Acuticoccus sediminis: one gene and its partner. The protein of the gene in region 1 interacts with the protein of each later gene in a pairwise test. Links are inferred from orthologs where the notes say so. Each region holds a gene or a part of one and is shown on either strand. Other genes may lie near its edges. The genes, in order: DLJ53_RS00135 and DLJ53_RS09760.

Region 1 (8,380 bases):
TCGGCCTGGTTCTCGCCGAGGAGCGCCTCCAGGCTGTCGGGCGACAGTACGATCGGGACGGTGTTCGCCGCCTCCTGCTGCTCGGTCTGCTCCGCCTTGCGGTTGAAGTCGACGAAGAACGCCAGGTGCGCCACGACGGCGATCGCGAGAGCGACGCTCCAGATCCAGGTCGCGCGGGCACGGCGCGCGGCCCTCGGCTGAAGGCCGCCGGCGTCGAGGATCGACAGCGTGCGCGTGCGGTGGCGGTGTGGCGTCATCGGCTGCGGATCGGCCGTCGGGGCCTGGGCGAGCCGGTCGCTGGACCGGCGGGCGGTACGGTGTCCGCCTCATGGGCGCCACGGCCGCGCCTGCCGGGCCGCTCCTCGGGGAGGGCGCCGGTGAAGAGCGCGGTGACGAGGCCTTCGATGGCGATCTCCTCGCTTTCGAGGCGCCCCTCGAACCACGCCGTGAGCACCGAGGCGGGCATCGCCACGGCAAGACCCACCGCCGTCGTCAGCAGCGCCACCCAGATGCCGCCGGCGAGGACGGACGGGTCGACGCTGGCGCCCCGGTCCTCCAGCGCGCGGAACGCCTCGATCATGCCGAGAACGGTACCGAAGAGGCCGAGGAGCGGGGCGATCTGGGCGATGATGTCGAGCAGTCCGGTCATCGCGCGGAGCCGGTGGAGGCGCAGGATGGCGACGGCCTCGGTTGCGTCGCGCGCCGCCTCGGGTGCCATCGCGGCGGAGGCGTCGATCGCGTAGCGAACGATCTGCGCGCTCACCGGCCCGGACGCCCGGCGGCGGGCGGCGGGCGCGTCGCCTGCGAGGTAGAGCTGCACCGCCTCGCGGGCGGGCTGGTGGCGCCCGACCCCGGCGGTGACGAACGCGATGATCTTCGCGAGCGCGATGGTCGCGACCGCCACGGAGAGGCCGAGCAACAGGAGGACGACCGGTCCGCCGAGCTCCAGCAGGTCGGCGAGACCGTTGAACTCCACCGAGGATAGGATGTCCCTGATCCCGTCCATGATCTCCCCGAACGGGCGGCCCGCGCGGGACCTCCCTGGTTGCCGCTGTCGGAACGACCCGGGCGCCGGCGAGCGGCCCGGTCCTCCCGTGGCGGAGCGGGTGCCGGACGGCCGAGCCGGGTGCCGACGTCCGCTCCGAAGGTCTGCCCGTCCCGTCTAGCCTCGCGCGGTGCCCCGATGGCAAGGGCAATCCGCTCCACGGTCCAACGGTGTACCGGTATGTCACACCAGTGTGAAATCCCCGGTCGAAGACATAGGTGCTTTCCCTGGGGTGGTTCCATGGGGGAACGTCTGCCGTGGCGGGCCGTCGCACCATCGGACCGCCGCCTCGCGCCGGAGGACAGGAGAGGTGACGACGATGGCAGGTCCCGCGACAGACGGCGGCGACGACCTTACCGAGGAGGCCGCGATCGTGCGGTTCCTGGGGAGCCCGGCGGCGCACGGGGGCGAGACGCCGCAGCACGTCGAGACGCACCTTTCCCACCTCTTCCTCGCCGGCGACCGCGTCCTGAAGCTGAAGAAGCGGATCGCCTGGGCGGTCGTGGACTACTCGTCGCTGGACAAGCGCGAGGGCTTTTGCCGCAGGGAGCTCGAGGTCAACCGTCGCTTCGCGCCCGACCTTTATGTCGGCGTGGTGCCGGTGACGCGGGGGCCTGACGGCCTCGCCCTCGGCGGCGAGGGCGACGTCGTCGAGTGGCTGGTCGAGATGCGCCGGTTCGCGGCCGACGAACAGCTCGACGTGATGGCCGACCGCGGCACCCTCACGCCGGAGATCATCGACGCCACCGCCGACGGCATCGCCGCGATGCACCGGACCGCGCCCGTCGTGCACGTGGCGGGGGCCGATCCGGTCGCCGCCCGCTCCGACCAGCTCCACCGCGACGTGGCGGCGGGCCTGAAGCCGGGACCGGTGCTCGACGATGTCGAGGCCTGGTACGCGGCAGCCCGCTCCGTGGCGGCCGAGCATCGCGGGCTCCTCGACCGGCGCGGCCGGCACGGGTTCACCCGGCGTTGCCACGGCGACCTGCATCTCTCCAACATCTGCCTCTGGGACGGGCGGCCGACCCCGTTCGACGCCATCGAATTCTCGGAGGACATCGCCACGATCGACGTCCTCTACGACCTTGCCTTCGTGCTGGTGGACCTCGATTCGCGGCAGCGGGAGGCGCTCTCCTGGCGGCTCCTGTCGCGCTATCTCGAGGCGACGCGGGACTATTGCGGACTTGCGGTGATGCCGCTGTTCCTGTCGCAGCGGGCGATGGTGCGGGCGCTCACCCGGCTCGCCAAGGGCCAGGACGCGGCGCCGTCCGCGGCGATGGCGCGGCACTACCTGGAGCGTCCGGCGGCAGCGCGGCTGATTGCCGTCGGCGGCCTCTCGGGGAGCGGCAAGTCGACGGTGGCGCGTGCCCTCGCGCCGGTGGCGGGGGCGGTGGTGGTCCGCTCCGACACCGTCCGCAAGCGCCTCGCGGGCGTCGCGCCGGAGGAACGGCTGGGCGCCGGCTCCTATACGGCGGAGGCCAACCGCGCGGTCTACCGGCGCATGATGGTCGAGGCCGGCCGCGCGTTGCGGGCAGGTGCCACCGTGATCCTCGACGCCACCTTCGCCGACGCGGCGATGCGCGGCCTCGCGCGCGGTCTTGCCGAGGAGCGGGGCGTTCCGTTCGCCGGCCTGTGGCTCTCCGCCCCGGCCCGGACGTTGCACCGGCGGGTCGAGGCGCGCACCGGCGACGCATCGGACGCGGACGTGGCGGTCGTCGACGCGCAGCTCTCCCGGCCGCTGGGGCCGCTCGACTGGGACGAGGTGGACGCGGACGGCGGCATCGAGGACGTGGTGGCGCGGGCGGGTGCGGCCCTCGGGCTTCCGGCGCCTTGTCAACAAAGTTGACCCCCGTCAAGGCACGACCGTGCCGGGACGCTAAGACATTGACCTGACGGCAGGGAGTCCAACGATGACCGTACGTAACCTCGAGTACCTCCTCGAGCCGCGCAGCGTCGTGCTGATCGGCGCCAGCAACAGGAGGGGCTCGCTCGGCGGGGTCGTCCTGCGCCGCCTGACCGGCGCGGGCTTCCGCGGATCCATCGGTCTCGTCAATCCCAAGTACAAGGCGATCGGCGACCAGCCCTGCTATCCGAGCGTCATGGACCTGCCGTTCGTGCCGGACCTCGGCGTGATCGTCGCGCCGGCGACGGCCGTCCCCGGGCTCATCCACGAACTGGGCGAGAAGGGGGCGCGCGCGGCGGTGGTCATCACCGCGGGCGTCACCGGGGCGCTGCGCCAGGAGATGCTGGACGCCGCCAAGCCGTTCACGCTGCGCATCATGGGGCCGAACTGCGTCGGCCTGCAGGTGCCGCACATGGGCCTCGACGCGAGCTTCGCGCACCTCACGGCGGGTCGCGGCCACGTGGCGCTGCTCTCCCAGTCCGGCGCGATCATCACCGCGATGCTCGACTGGGCGGAGGCGCGCGGGATCGGCTTCTCGACCGTCGCCTCGCTCGGCGACATGGCCGACATCGACACCGGCGACATGCTGGACCAGATGGCGGCGGACCGGCAGACGCGCGCGATCCTGATGTACCTCGAGGGCGTCACCAACGCGAAGAAGTTCATGTCCGCGGCCCGCTCTGCGGCGCGTGCCAAGCCGGTCATCGTGATCAAGGCGGGCCGCTCCGCCTCGGCCTCCAAGGCGGCCGCGTCGCACACCGGGGCGCTGGCCGGGGCGGACGACGTCTACGAGGCCGCGTTCGACCGCGCGGGCGTCCTGCGCGTCGACGACCTGCAGGAGCTATTCGACGCCGCGGAGGCGCTGGCGCGGCACCGGCCGCTGAAGGGCGACCGTCTCGCGATCCTCACCAACGGCGGCGGCGCGGGCGTCCTCGCGGTCGACGCGCTGGCGAAGACGTCCGGCCGGCTCGCCGAGCTTTCGCCGGGCACCATGACGACCCTCGACGCGAGCCTGCCGTCCACGTGGTCGCACGGCGACCCGGTCGACATCATCGGCGACGCCGGACCCGACCGCTACGAGGCCGCCCTCGAGTCGCTGCTCGCGGAGCCGGAGGCGGACGCCATTCTCGTCATCAACTGCCCGACCGGCCTTGCCTCATCGTCGGAGGCGGCCGAGGCGGTGGTCGCGACGATCGGCCGGGCCAACCCGAAGGGCAAGCCGGTGCTCGCCACCTGGCTCGGCGGCGCGACGGCCACCCAGGCCGCGCAGGTGCTGGAGCGGGCGGGGATCGCCACCCACGCGACCCCGCGCCAGGCCATCGACGCGTTCGACACGCTGGTGCGTCACCGCAAGTCGCAGATCCACCTGATGCGCACCCCCGCGAGCCTTCCGCCGGGGCCGGAGCCGGACCGCGAGGCCGCCCAGTGGGCGATCGACTCGGCCCTCAAGGAGGGGCGCGAGATCCTCTCCGAGGTGGAGGCCAAGGCGGTTCTCGCCGCGTACGGCGTGCCGGTCAACGAGACGCGCATCGCCCGCACGCCGGACGAGGCGGCCGCGCTCGCCGAGCAGATGGCCGAGCATCCGCTGCTCGCCATCAAGATCCTGTCGCGCGATATCACCCACAAGTCCGACGTCGGCGGCGTGCAGCTCAACCTGTCCGGCCCCGACCAGGTGCGCGAGGCGGCCGCGGCGATGCTGGACCGGGTGCGCAAGCGGCGGCCCGACGCGCACATCGACGGCGTCGTCGTCCAGCCGATGGTCAAGCGCCCCAACGCGCACGAGCTGCTCCTCGGCATCTCCGACGATGCGACATTCGGGCCGGTGATGCTGTTCGGCGCGGGCGGTACGGCGGTCGAGGTGGTCAAGGACAAGGCGCTCGCGCTGCCGCCGCTCGACCTGCTCCTCGCCGAGGACATGATCGACCGCACCCGCATCGGCAAGCTCCTCGCCGGGTACCGGGACAAGCCGGCGGCCGACCGGCAGGCGATCGCCCTCGCGCTGGTGCACCTCTCCCAGCTCGTCGCCGACATGCCGCAGATCCGCGAGCTCGACATTAACCCGCTGCTCGCCGACGCGACGGGCGTCGTGGCGGTGGATGCGCGCATCCGCGTCGCGCCGGCCGAGCGGGTCGCCCCCGGCGGCAATCCGCGCCTCGCGATCCGCCCGTACCCCAGCGAGTGGGACAAGCCGGAGAAGGTGCCGTACGGCACGATCCAGATCCGCCCGATCCGCCCGGAGGACGAGGCGCTCTACCCCGACTTCCTCGCGAAGGTCTCCAAGGAGGACATCCGCCGGCGCTTCTTCCGTCTCTTCTCGACGCTGACCCACGAGGAGATCGCGCGGCTGACCCAGATCGACTATGCCCGCGCGATGGCCTTCATCGGCCTCGACGACGACGGCGCCATGCTGGGCGTGGCGCGCTTCGCGGCGGACGCGGACTACCGCACGGCCGAGTTCGCCGTCCTCGTGCGCAGCGACCTCAAGGGGCAGGGCATCGGCCGCGCGCTGATGGTCCGCCTCATCGAGTACGCCGCCTCCGAGGGCATCGAGGAGATGTACGGCGACGTCCTGTCGTCCAATCGCTTCATGCTCGACTTCGTCCGCGAGCTCGGCTTCGTCGACACGGCCGACCCGGAGGACATGACCGTCCGCAAGGCGCGCCTCGAGCCGCTGAAGTGGGCGGCGAGCCATCGCTAGCGCGCTTGCCGCTCAGGTTGGAGCAACCTGAGCGAAGAGCAATCGCGCCGGAGCTATGGGGCGAGCGCGCTCGTGTCCTCTCGGATTGGGCGGACCGCGCTCCGGCGGTCAGAGCAGGCCGGCGATCCCCCGGATGCCGGCGGCCAGCGCCATCAAGACGAGCGTCGCGATGGCGAGCGAGCGGTAGCCCGTCTCGCTGGTGCGCCTGAAGAGGCGGGTGCCGATCGCGGTGCCGAGGATGAAGACCGGGAAGGCGACGACGCTCGCCCCGGCGATGGTGAGGTCCACGGCGCCGTTGAGGAACAGCAGCGGCACCGCGATCAGCGACGTCACGAAGAAGAAGATCATGAGCGACGCGCGGGTGACGTTGGCCGGCCGGTCGGTGCCGAGGTAGTAGGCGACGGCGGGCGGCCCGGGCATCGCGGCGAGACCCGCGAAGAGGCCGGCAACGATCCCGGTCGGGACCGCGAGGCGCAGCCGGTCGGCTGCCGCCTTCTTCGGCGCGCGCAGGATGAAGACCAGCCCGACGATGACGATGACCGCGATGGCGACGCGCATCACCGACGGCTCCAGCACCGTCAGGAAGGCGACGCCGACGGGCGTGCCGAGGAGCGCGCCGATGGAGAGGCGGGCGAGGGACGGCCGGTCGAGGACGGCATGCAGCGCGATGGAATCGCGGATACCGATCATGAGCTGCAGCAGCATCGCCAGCGTCACCGCCTGCTCCGGGCTGACGACCAGCGAGAGGAGGGGGACGGCGGCGAGCGCGAAGCCGAACCCGGTGAGGCCGCGCAGGATGGCGGCGGCGAGCACGGAGCCGAGCACCGCGGCCAGGATATGCGGCGCCGGAAGCGCCGCGAGGATGGAACTCAAGTCGGCCTCTCGCGCATGAGGCGCGCGTCGGCGGGCCCGGTGGACGGGACGCGCGGCGCGGTGGCGTGGGAATGTGCGCTCCGACGGGCCGGTTCGCGGCGGGTCGGAGCGTCAGGAAACGGTGCGTCCGATGCGTGGCGGCGGACCGCCGCGCTTCGGTGGCGGGTGCTCAGAGGGTGGCGCCGACCTCGGTGAGCGCGCCGTCGATGGCCTCGACGATGGTGTCGATCTCGGCGGCGGTCGCGATCAGCGCGGGGCTGAGGCACAGCGTGTTGTTGTAGCCCGGCAGCGAGCGGTTGGTCATGCCGATGATGACCCCGCGCGCGCCGGCGGCCGCGACGACGGCCGCGACGGTCTTCTCCGGCAGCGGCTCGCGCGTCTCGCGGTCCGCCACCAGCTCGACGCCCCAGAAGAGGCCCATGCCGCGCACGTCGCCGACGATGGCGTGGCGCGACTTCAGCGCCTCGAGCCCGTTGCCGAGCTGCTCGCCGCGGACCAGCGTGTTCTCGAGCAGGTCCTCGTCCTCGATGATGGCCATGTTCTCGAGCGCGGCGGCGGGGCCGGCGGTGCAGCCGCCGAAGGTCGAGATGTCGCGGAAGTAGCCGAGCGGGTCGCTCGGATCATCCTTGAACATGTCGAACACGCGCTCGGTGGTCACGGTGCAGGAGATCGCCGCGTAGCCCGAGGCGACGCCCTTCGCCATCGTCACGAGGTCCGGCTTGATGCCGAAGTTCTGGTAGCCGAACCACTGGCCGGTGCGCCCGAGGCCGCAGACCACTTCGTCGATGTGGAGGAGGACGTCGTACTTGGTGCAGATCTCCTGCACGGTCTCCCAGTAGCCCTCCGGCGGGACGATGACGCCGCCGCCCGCGGTGATCGGCTCCAGGACGATGCCGCCGACGGTGTCCGGCCCTTCCTCGAGGATGACGCGCTCGATCTCGCGTGCGGCGCGGACGCCGTAGTCCGGCACGTCGCCCCACTGGCTGCGGTACTCGAGGCAGTGCGGGACCGACACGAAGCCCGGCGGGAAGGGGCCGTACTGGGCCGCGCGCTCCGGCTGCCCGCACGAGGCGAGGGCGCCGATGGTGGTGCCGTGGTAGTCGCGCTCGCGGTAGAGGATCTTGTGCTTCTTCCCGCCGTAGCGCTTGTGGGCGATCTGGCGGATGATCTTGTAGGCCTTCTCGTTCGCCTCGGAGCCCGAGTTCGAGTAGTAGACGCGGCTCATGCCGGGCATCTTCTCGATCAGGCGCTCGGCGAATAGGGCCGCCGGGATCGAGCCGGCCGCCGCGGCGAAGAAGTTCATCTTCACGAGCTGGTCGCGAACCGCGTCGGCGATCCGCGCGCGGCCGTAGCCGACGTTCACCGTCCACACGCCGCCGGACACCGCGTCGATCATCTCGCGCCCGGTCGCGTCCCAGACACGCAGGCCCTTGCCTTCCACGATGATGCGCGGGTCCACCGTCTCGAACGCGGCGTGCTGCATCAGGTGGTGCCACACGTTGGCCTTGTCGGCCTCGATCACGTGGCTGATGTCGTTGGGGGCGATCTGTATGTTCATGAGCGTGTCCGTGCGGCTCGTGAGAGTCGGTTCATGTTGCAGTGCATGACGAGGCCAGGTCTCGCCGGCGCAGTCCAGGCCACGCCGCGGCGCATCGCGGCCGCATGTGGCGCCTTCAGTCTCTGCCCAACGCCGAACGCCTGTCCAGCACGGCGCGGTCGCGCGGTCCGGTCAGGCGCCAGGACGTGCCCCGGTGGAGGATGCGCGCGGCGCCTACGACGCCGCGGCTTGCGCTCAGGACGTGGGCAGCGGGGTCTGTGAGCCGCCGGACTTGCCGGCCGACGCGATCTTCTCCTCCATTTC
Region 2 (7,947 bases), on another replicon or contig:
GGAGGTCTCGGCCGACCGGAACAGGGCGTCCAGCACCGCCATGTTGGCGAGCGCGTCGTCGAGGCCCCACTCGAGCGGCGCCTCGCCCCGGACGGCGGCGGCGAACGCGTCGGCCTGAAGGGTGAACTGGTCCGCCGGGGCGACGGAGATCGTCTCGGCGCCGGCGCCGAAGAGGTCCGTGCCGTCGTCCACGACGATGTCCACCGCGCGGTCGTGCGGCGCGTTGAACGGGACCAGCATCGTGATACGCGCCCTGGTCCCGAGGATCTCCACCCGCTGGCCCTTGGCGATCTGCGTCGCGACGGTGAAACCGAGCTGCTGCGCGCCGGGGAAGACGACGAGCCCCGACGTCATCCGGTCGACGCCGAGCGCCGGGTCGCGGTCGATGGCGGCGATGGCACGCTCCGGTTCCGCGCCGAACAGGAAGCGGGCGGTGGCGACGGCGTAGCAGCCGATGTCGAGGAGGCCGCCGCCGCCGATGTCGGCCTGGTTGCGGATGTTGGCCGGGTCGGGGTTGTGGTAGGCGAAGAGGGTCTGGATCGCGCGCACCTCGCCGAGCCGTCCGGACGCCGCGATCTCACGCACCAGGCGCCACTGCGGGTGGTGCCGCACCATGAACGCCTCGGCAACGAGCCGCCCGGACCTGTCCGCCGCCGCCTTCAGCGTCGCCGCCTCGGCCTTTGTGATCGCGATCGGCTTTTCGCACAGGACGTGCTTGCCGGCCTCCAGCGCCTTGATCGTCCATGGAACGTGGAGGTGGTTCGGGAGGGGATTGTAGACCGCCTCGACGGCGGGGTCGGCGAGCAGCGCCTCGTAGCTGCCGTAGGCGCGGGGGATGGAAAGGTCCGCGGCGGCCTTCACCGCGCGCTCCTCGCCGCGCGAGGCGATGGCGGCCACTTCGCCGGACGCGCTCCGCTGGATACCCGGGATCGCCTTGTTGAGGCCGATCTGCGCCGTGGAGAGGATGCCCCACTGTAGTTTGCTCATCGTCGGCTGCTCCCGCCTGTTCTAGGGTCCGCTTCGGCTCATACCATCAGGGCGCACCGGGCTTAACCCGGTCCCCCGGCCCGGCGCCACGGCCGGCCGAGCGATGCATCGGCGTCGCCCGCGTCATCGCGACGGGGCAGCGCGCAGCGCGTCGGTGCCGTCGCTCGGGAACTCCGGCAACCCGGCGAGGGGAACGAGGCGCGGCTCGGCGAGCGTCGCGAGTGCGGCGAGGTCGATCCTCGTGTAGTTGAGCTGCCCGTAGTCGCGCACGAAGAAGAGCCTGCGGGTCAGGTCGGCGAGGCTCGTCCAGGTGGTGAACTCGGTGGCGTATGCGGTCGTGCAGTCCGCTTCGAGGCCCTGCACCTCGAGGTGGCCGCCGCCGGGCGCCGGGTAGTCGATCGTCACGCCGCGCGGCCGGTCGAAGTTGTTCATGATGTGCGCGAGCGCCAGCACCGCCGCGTCCGGCGTCGCCGCCTTCTCGGTGAACTGCGCATAGTAGGCCGCCCGGACGAAGCGGCCGACCGACGTGTTGGAGGACGGCAGCCCTGCGGTCGCGATGCCGGAATCGGGCTGCACCGCCTTGTAGGTGCCGAACGTCGCGCTCGGCGTGTCGACGTTGCTGAGGAAGGTGTAGTTGCCGAGGTTGGTGAGGTGCCAGGTGAATTCCGGCCCGTTCGTCATGACCCCGACCGGGTTGTCGTAGACGGCCCGCTCGCCGCGCGTGAACTCGATCACCAGCGAGGTGCCCGCCGCGTCATGCACGACGTAGTGGAACGGTGTCGGCGCGCCGCCGAGGACCGCGAGCGGTTCCAGCATCACCGGCTGCGTCTCGAGCGCCGCCTTCAGCTCGGCGACTGTCGCGAACTGGCCGAGCGCCCAGCCGCCGAGGTCGGCCGCGGCCAGCACCTCGCGAGTCCTGTCCACCGCCTGATGGCCGCCCCCCGCCGCGGGATAGGAGAGGACGCTGAACGTCAGGCCGGCCGCGTTGAGCCCCTCGACGACCTTGAGGTCGGCGAGGCCCAGCGGCGCGTCGGCGGTGGGCATGCGGCCCGGCATGGTGAGGGCGACGAACGGGTACTTCGCCGTGAAATCGACAGGGGCGTAGTCACCGACTTGCGACTGGAAGGCGAAGCCGGCGGGGAGGTAGGCGATCTGGTACGGCAGGTTGATCGTCAGCTCGAGCGTCCGGCCGAAGTACGGCTGTCCGGACGCATCGGTGTAGACCAGGGAGGTGCACATCGTTTCAGCCTTTCGGGCGCCGGGCGGCCGGATTGATCTATTCAGGATGAGGTTAGGCGGAGTTTGGCCACGGCCCTGCGGCGGGCCCGGGCCGGCGACTACTGCGCGCCGGCCTCGCCCCGGGCGGACATCGTATCCTTCACGACACGCCCGCCCTTCATGATGAGGCGCAGGCTGGCGTCCGGGTCGGCGAGGAAGGTGAGGTCCCGGTCGGGCTCGCCGTCGACGATGAGGAGGTCGGCGAGGGCTCCGGGGGCGATGACGCCGAGCGGCGCGCCGCCGTAGGGCGCCCGTTCGCCCGAAAGGGCGAGGAGCTCGCCCGCGCGGCCGGTCGCATGACGCAGCGTCTCCAGCGGGCTCATGAAGCGCGTCAGCTTGGCGAGCTGGCGCCCCTGGGTCTTCGCGAGCCCCGGCGACATCAGGATGTCGGTGCCGAACGCGCTCTTGACGCGGTGGTGCAGCATCATCTCGTAGGCGCGCACAGTGCCCTCGGCGACGTACTCCTGCTGCGTACGCTGCTCGGGCAGCGCCTTCACGTTGGCGTCCTCGTCGGCGAGGAAGGGCTGGATCGACCACCAGATCCCCTCGTCGGCCATCAGCTTCACCGTCGCCTCGTCGGCGAGCTGGCCGTGCTCGATGCACTTCACGCCCGCCTCGATCGAGCGCCGGATCCCGGCGGCGGTGTAGACGTGGGTGCACACGTACGTGCCCCAGTCGGAGGCCGCCTCGACGCCGGCGCGCAGCTCGTCGAGCGTGAACTGCATCGTGTCGAGCGGATCGTAGAGCGAGGAGACGCCGCCGCCGGCCATCAGCTTGATCTGCGAGGCGCCCTTCATCAGCTGCTCGCGCGTGCGCAGCAGCACCGCTGCGCGACCGTCCGCGAGCGCCGAGACGCCGACTTCCTCGGCGTAGCTTAGCGGATCGCGGAAGGCCCACGGCAGGTGATTCACCGGGCGGTAGTCGCCGTGGCCGGCGGTCTGCGAGATCATCGCGCCGGACGGGAAGATGCGCGGCCCCTCGCAGATCCCCTCGTCGATGGCCCGCTTCAGCGCGAACGCGGGGCCGCCGGTGTCGCGCACGGTGGTGAAGCCGCGCATCACCGTCTCGCCGGCCTCGCGCGCGGCGATGAACTGCACGTAGGCGATGTCCGCCGACATGGCGGTCATCTGCGAGACGCTGGTGAGGGTGGCGTGCCAGTGGCAATCGATCAGGCCGGGGATGAGGGCCCGGCCGCCGCCGTCGAAGCGGGCGGCGTCGGCGGGTCCCTCGCCGCGCGGGGGCAGCGCCGCGATCCTGCCGCCCTCGACGAGGACGTCGACGTCGTCACGCATGCGGAGCGTCAGACCGTCGAACACGCGCACGTTGGTGATGAGGAGCGGCTGCCCGGCGGTCTGGCCCCAGGCGGTGTGCGGCGTGAGGCCGAACCCGGCGAAGAGTCCCATGACCGCCGCCGCGCCGCCGAGGAGCTCGCGCCGCGACAGGTGCGCCTCGATCCGCCGGAAGGCCGCGAGCGTTTCAGGCGCCCCGCAGCGGCACCCTGCGCCGTGATGGGCGTGGTCTTCGGCGGTCTGCAGGTAGGCGCACGCGCACATGGGTCCGTTTCCTGTAAGCTCGGCTCGACAGGCTCACTCTTTCACAGAGTCTCCCGATCACTTCAACACAGTGTAATCAAAGCCAAACCTGACATGCTCGTCGAACAAGTTTCCGACGGGCGCTGCGCAAATCTCTGACTTCCATGCGATTTGCGGCACCCGGTCGCCGGCCGACCCGCCGCACCCGGTCGAGGGCAGGGACATTCCATCGCACCTCGGCCGCTTCGTCCGCAGTCGCACCCCGAAGTGGCATGCCGCGCGCCAAGCCTTCGCCGCTTCTCCCACCTTCGTCGCATGCGACCGGCGGTCCGCGTCGGCGACGGCGGCTAACGGCCTGACGGAGCACCACAATGCCCTCCGGCCGTGACGGTCTGTGAGCGGATAATGATTGAAGCCAATCATTTGTTGTTGCGCCGGTGAGCGAATGCGCTAATTTCATGCGCAAGTCGTAACAAAACGGCGGCCCGGGATGAGCGACCTTGAGCGGCAACAGTCCATCGTCGAGCTACTGTCGTCACAGACATTCGTGTCCGTGCGCGAGCTGCAGCAGGCGCTCGGCGTCTCCGCCGCGACCGTCCGGCGCGATATCGACAAGCTGAACGAGGCCGGCGTCGCGCGGAAAGTCTACGGCGGCGTCGCGGCCCTCGAGGACAACCTCCGCCGCCGCCCGCCCTCCGCGCTTCCGTTCGTGGAAAACCGCGACCTTGCGGTGGAGCAGAAGCGCGCCATCGCCATGGCCGCCGAGGGGCTGGTGCGCGACGGGTCGTCCATCATCGTCCACGCCGGCTCGACCTGCTTCACGTTCGGGTGCCGTCTGGCGCTGCGCAACGTGCGCGTCTTCACCAACTCCATGCCGCTCGCGGCCTACCTCGCCGAGAACGGTACCTGCCACCTCACCGTCGGCGGCGGCGACATCCACCGCGAGCCCGGCATCCTCTACGACCCGGTGCCCGGACCGACGCACTATGCCGCCCAGTTCTACGTCGGCGCGCTGGGGGTCTCCGGACAGGGCATCCTCGAGCAGCATCCGCTGCTGGTGCACTTCGTGAAGGAGATGAGCGCGCGGGCGAACGAAATCATCGTCCTCGTCGATTCCTCCAAGTTCGCGCTGCGCCCGCCGATGGTGGCGCTGCCGATGTCGCGCATCACCACCCTGGTGACGGACGAGGGAATTTCGGCGGCGGACGAGCGGATGGTGCGCGAGGAGGGGGTCAACCTCATCGTCGCCGAGATCAGCGGGAGGACCCAATGACCCTTCTCGAAATGCGTGGCATCTCCAAGACGTTCGGGCCCGTCATGGCGCTCTCGAACGTCTCCCTCACCGTCGATCCCGGCGAGGTTCACGCGCTGATGGGCGAAAACGGGGCGGGCAAGTCCACCCTGATGAAGATCCTCTCGGGCGCCTACGTCGCCGACCGCGGCGGCGAGATCCTCATCGCCGGGGAGAAGGTGCCGACGGGCGACCCCAAGCTCGCCAAGGCGAACGGCATCGCCGTCATCTATCAGGAGCTGGCGCTGTCGCCGAACCTGACGGTGGCGGAGAACATCTTTCTCGGCGCCGAGCCGCGCCGCGGCCTCTTCGTCGACCGCGGCGAGATGAACCGCCGCGCCGGCGACATCCTCAACCGCCGCCTCGGCCTCACCTTCCGGCCCGACACGACGCTGGGCCGCCTGTCGCTCGGCGAGCGGCAGATGGTGGAGATCGCCCGCGCGCTCTCCACCAACGCCCGCCTCATCGTGATGGACGAGCCGACCACCGCGCTTACCACCCGCGAGACGGAGAAGCTGTTCGACGTCATCGCCGCGCTGAAGGCCGACGGGATCGCCATCATCTACATCTCCCACCGGATGGACGAGGTGTACGCCCTCGCCGACCGCTGCACGATCCTGCGCGACGGCCAGTACGTGGGCACGCTCGCGAAGGACGAGATCAGCGCCGAGCGGGTCGTCTCGATGATGGTCGGGCGCGACCTCTCCACGTTCTACAAGAAGGACCACGCGGCGGCGGCCGAGCCGGGGGACGTGGTGCTGCGCGTGGAGGGCCTCGGCGACGGGCACTTCGTCCACGACTGCTCCTTCGAGGTGCGCCACGGCGAGGTGATCGGCGTCGCCGGCCTCGTCGGCTCCGGCCGCACGGAGCTGGCGCGGCTCATCTACGGGGCGGAGAAACCGGCCGAGGGCCGCGTCATCCTCGACGGCGAGACGCTCGCGATCGCGACGCCCCGCGACGCGCTGGACCACGGCATTGCCTACCTCACCGAGGACCGCAAGGGTCTCGGCCTCTTCCTCGACATGACGATTTCCGAGAACGTCAACATCGGCGTCATGCAGCGCGACGCGCGCTCGGCCGGGCTCATCGACTTCAAAGCCGGCCAGCGCCGCGCCGACAAGGCGATGAAGTCGCTGGCGATCCGCGCGCCCAACACCCGGATCAACACCAGCGCCCTGTCCGGCGGCAACCAGCAGAAGGTCCTGCTGGCGCGCCTTCTGGAGCTCGGCCCGCGCGTCGTCATCCTCGACGAGCCGACCCGCGGCGTCGACGTCGGCGCGAAATCCGAGATCTACCGCCTCATCGACGGCCTCGCGCGCGACGGGATCGCCGTCGTGGTGATCTCCTCCGAGCTGCCGGAGATCATCGGCGTCGCGGACCGCGTGCTCGTCATGCGCGAGGGGACGATCGCCGGCGAAGTGGCACCACCGCGCGGCGAGCCGATCCGGCAGGAGGAGATCATGGCCTATTCCACTGGCGCCATCGGTGCGGCGCGGGCGAGCGAAGGAGCGAGAGCGTGACCACTGCGACGAAGGACGAAGCCCCGAGCGCGGTCGACCGCAAGCAGCAGCTCCGCGTCCTCTTCACGGCGCTCGGGATGCTCCCGGTGCTCATCCTCCTGGGGATCGGGTTCGAGCTGCTCTCCGGCAAGTTCCTGACGGTCAACAACCTGTCGATCGTCATGCAGCAGGCCTCGATCAACATCGTGCTCGCGGCCGGCATGACCTTCGTCATCCTGACCGGCGGCATCGACCTCTCGGTCGGCTCGGTGTTGGCGGCCTCGGCGATGGTGGCGGTGATCGCCTCGCTGTGGCCCGACATCGGCCTAGTGGGGATTCCGCTCGGCCTCGCGATGGGCCTCGCCTGCGGCCTCGTCAACGGCGGCCTCATCGCCTACCTCAAGCTGCCACCCTTCATCGTCACGCTCGGTACGCTGACCGCGGTGCGCGGCCTCGCGCGCCTGCTGGGTGCGGACACGACCGTCTTCAACTCGGACCTGCCGTTCGACTTCATCGGCAACGGGTCGATCTTCGGCGTGCCGTGGCTCGCGATCATTGCCATCGCCGTCATCCTGCTCTCGTGGGTGATCCTGCGCCGTACGGTGCTGGGCCTGTGGATCTACTCCATCGGCGGCAACCAGGAGGCGGCGCGCCTCACCGGCATCAAGGTGAGCCTCGTGCTGCTCTTCGTCTACGCCATGTCGGGGCTGATGGCCGGCCTCGGCGGCGTCATGTCGGCGGCGCGCCTTTATGCGGCCAACGGCCTGCAGCTCGGCCAGGCCTACGAACTCGATGCCATCGCCGCGGTCATCCTCGGCGGGACGTCGTTCGTGGGCGGCGTCGGGTCCATCTGGGGCACGCTCATCGGCGCGCTCATCATCGCCGTCCTATCGAACGGTCTCATCCTGACCGGCGTGTCGGACATCTGGCAGTTCATCATCAAGGGCCTCGTCATCATAGTCGCCGTCGCCCTCGATCGCTACCGCCTCAGGGGTGTCGGAGCCTGAGGCCAACAGGGAGGAAGCACACATGCGTACTTTGACCAAGCTGCTCGCCACCACCGCGCTCGCCGCGATGGTCGCCACCGGCGCCGCCGCACAGGACAAGGAGCTGAAGTCGATCGGCATCTCCGTCGGCCTGCTCGGCAACCCGTTCTTCGTCGCCACCATCAAGGGCATCGAGGACCGCGCCAAGGAGATCAATCCGGACGTGCAGGTGACGTCGGTCTCCGCCGACTACGACCTCAACAAGCAGGTCAGCCAGATCGACAACTTCATCGCCGCGGGCGTCGACATCATCATGCTGAACGCGGTCGATGCGAAGGCGATCGGTCCGGCCGTGAAGCGCGCGCAGAACGCCG

Evidence for each region.
Region 2: the proteins of DLJ53_RS00135 (region 1) and DLJ53_RS09760 interact in binary tests that used the Escherichia coli proteins (3 or more experiments, as listed by UniProt). The link is inferred for Acuticoccus sediminis from one-to-one orthologs.

What each region holds. Positions count from the first base shown.
Region 1 is NZ_QHHQ01000001.1:32,676-41,055, reverse strand. What follows is about bases 2,573-5,846. They hold DLJ53_RS00135 (bifunctional acetate--CoA ligase family protein/GNAT family N-acetyltransferase), read left to right. Parts: upstream 2,573-2,955; coding sequence 2,956-5,646; downstream 5,647-5,846. Other genes in these bases: DLJ53_RS00130 (sulfite exporter TauE/SafE family protein), read right to left, coding at 5,755-5,846; DLJ53_RS00140 (bifunctional aminoglycoside phosphotransferase/ATP-binding protein), read left to right, coding at 2,573-2,891. Also shown: DLJ53_RS00150 (TonB family protein), read right to left, coding at 1-257; DLJ53_RS00145 (MotA/TolQ/ExbB proton channel family protein), read right to left, coding at 254-1,006; more of DLJ53_RS00140, read left to right, coding at 1,365-2,572; more of DLJ53_RS00130, read right to left, coding at 5,847-6,519; DLJ53_RS00125 (aminotransferase family protein), read right to left, coding at 6,689-8,077; DLJ53_RS00120 (sterol desaturase family protein), read right to left, coding at 8,312-8,380. UniProt on the Escherichia coli protein: Catalyzes the acetyl-CoA-dependent acetylation of lysine residues of a large number of target proteins. Acetylates RNase R in exponential phase cells and RNase II.
Region 2 is NZ_QHHQ01000002.1:347,923-355,869, reverse strand. The notes cover bases 3,338-6,178. They hold DLJ53_RS09760 (DeoR/GlpR family DNA-binding transcription regulator), read left to right. Parts: upstream 3,338-4,287; coding sequence 4,288-5,070; downstream 5,071-6,178. Other genes in these bases: DLJ53_RS09755 (sugar ABC transporter ATP-binding protein), read left to right, coding at 5,067-6,178; DLJ53_RS09765 (metal-dependent hydrolase family protein), read right to left, coding at 3,338-3,818. Outside these bases: DLJ53_RS09775 (Gfo/Idh/MocA family protein), read right to left, coding at 1-987; DLJ53_RS09770 (linear amide C-N hydrolase), read right to left, coding at 1,111-2,226; more of DLJ53_RS09765, read right to left, coding at 2,325-3,337; more of DLJ53_RS09755, read left to right, coding at 6,179-6,608; DLJ53_RS09750 (ABC transporter permease subunit), read left to right, coding at 6,605-7,594; DLJ53_RS09745 (ABC transporter substrate-binding protein), read left to right, coding at 7,617-7,947. UniProt on the Escherichia coli protein: Represses ulaG and the ulaABCDEF operon. Two ulaR binding sites have been identified in each promoter.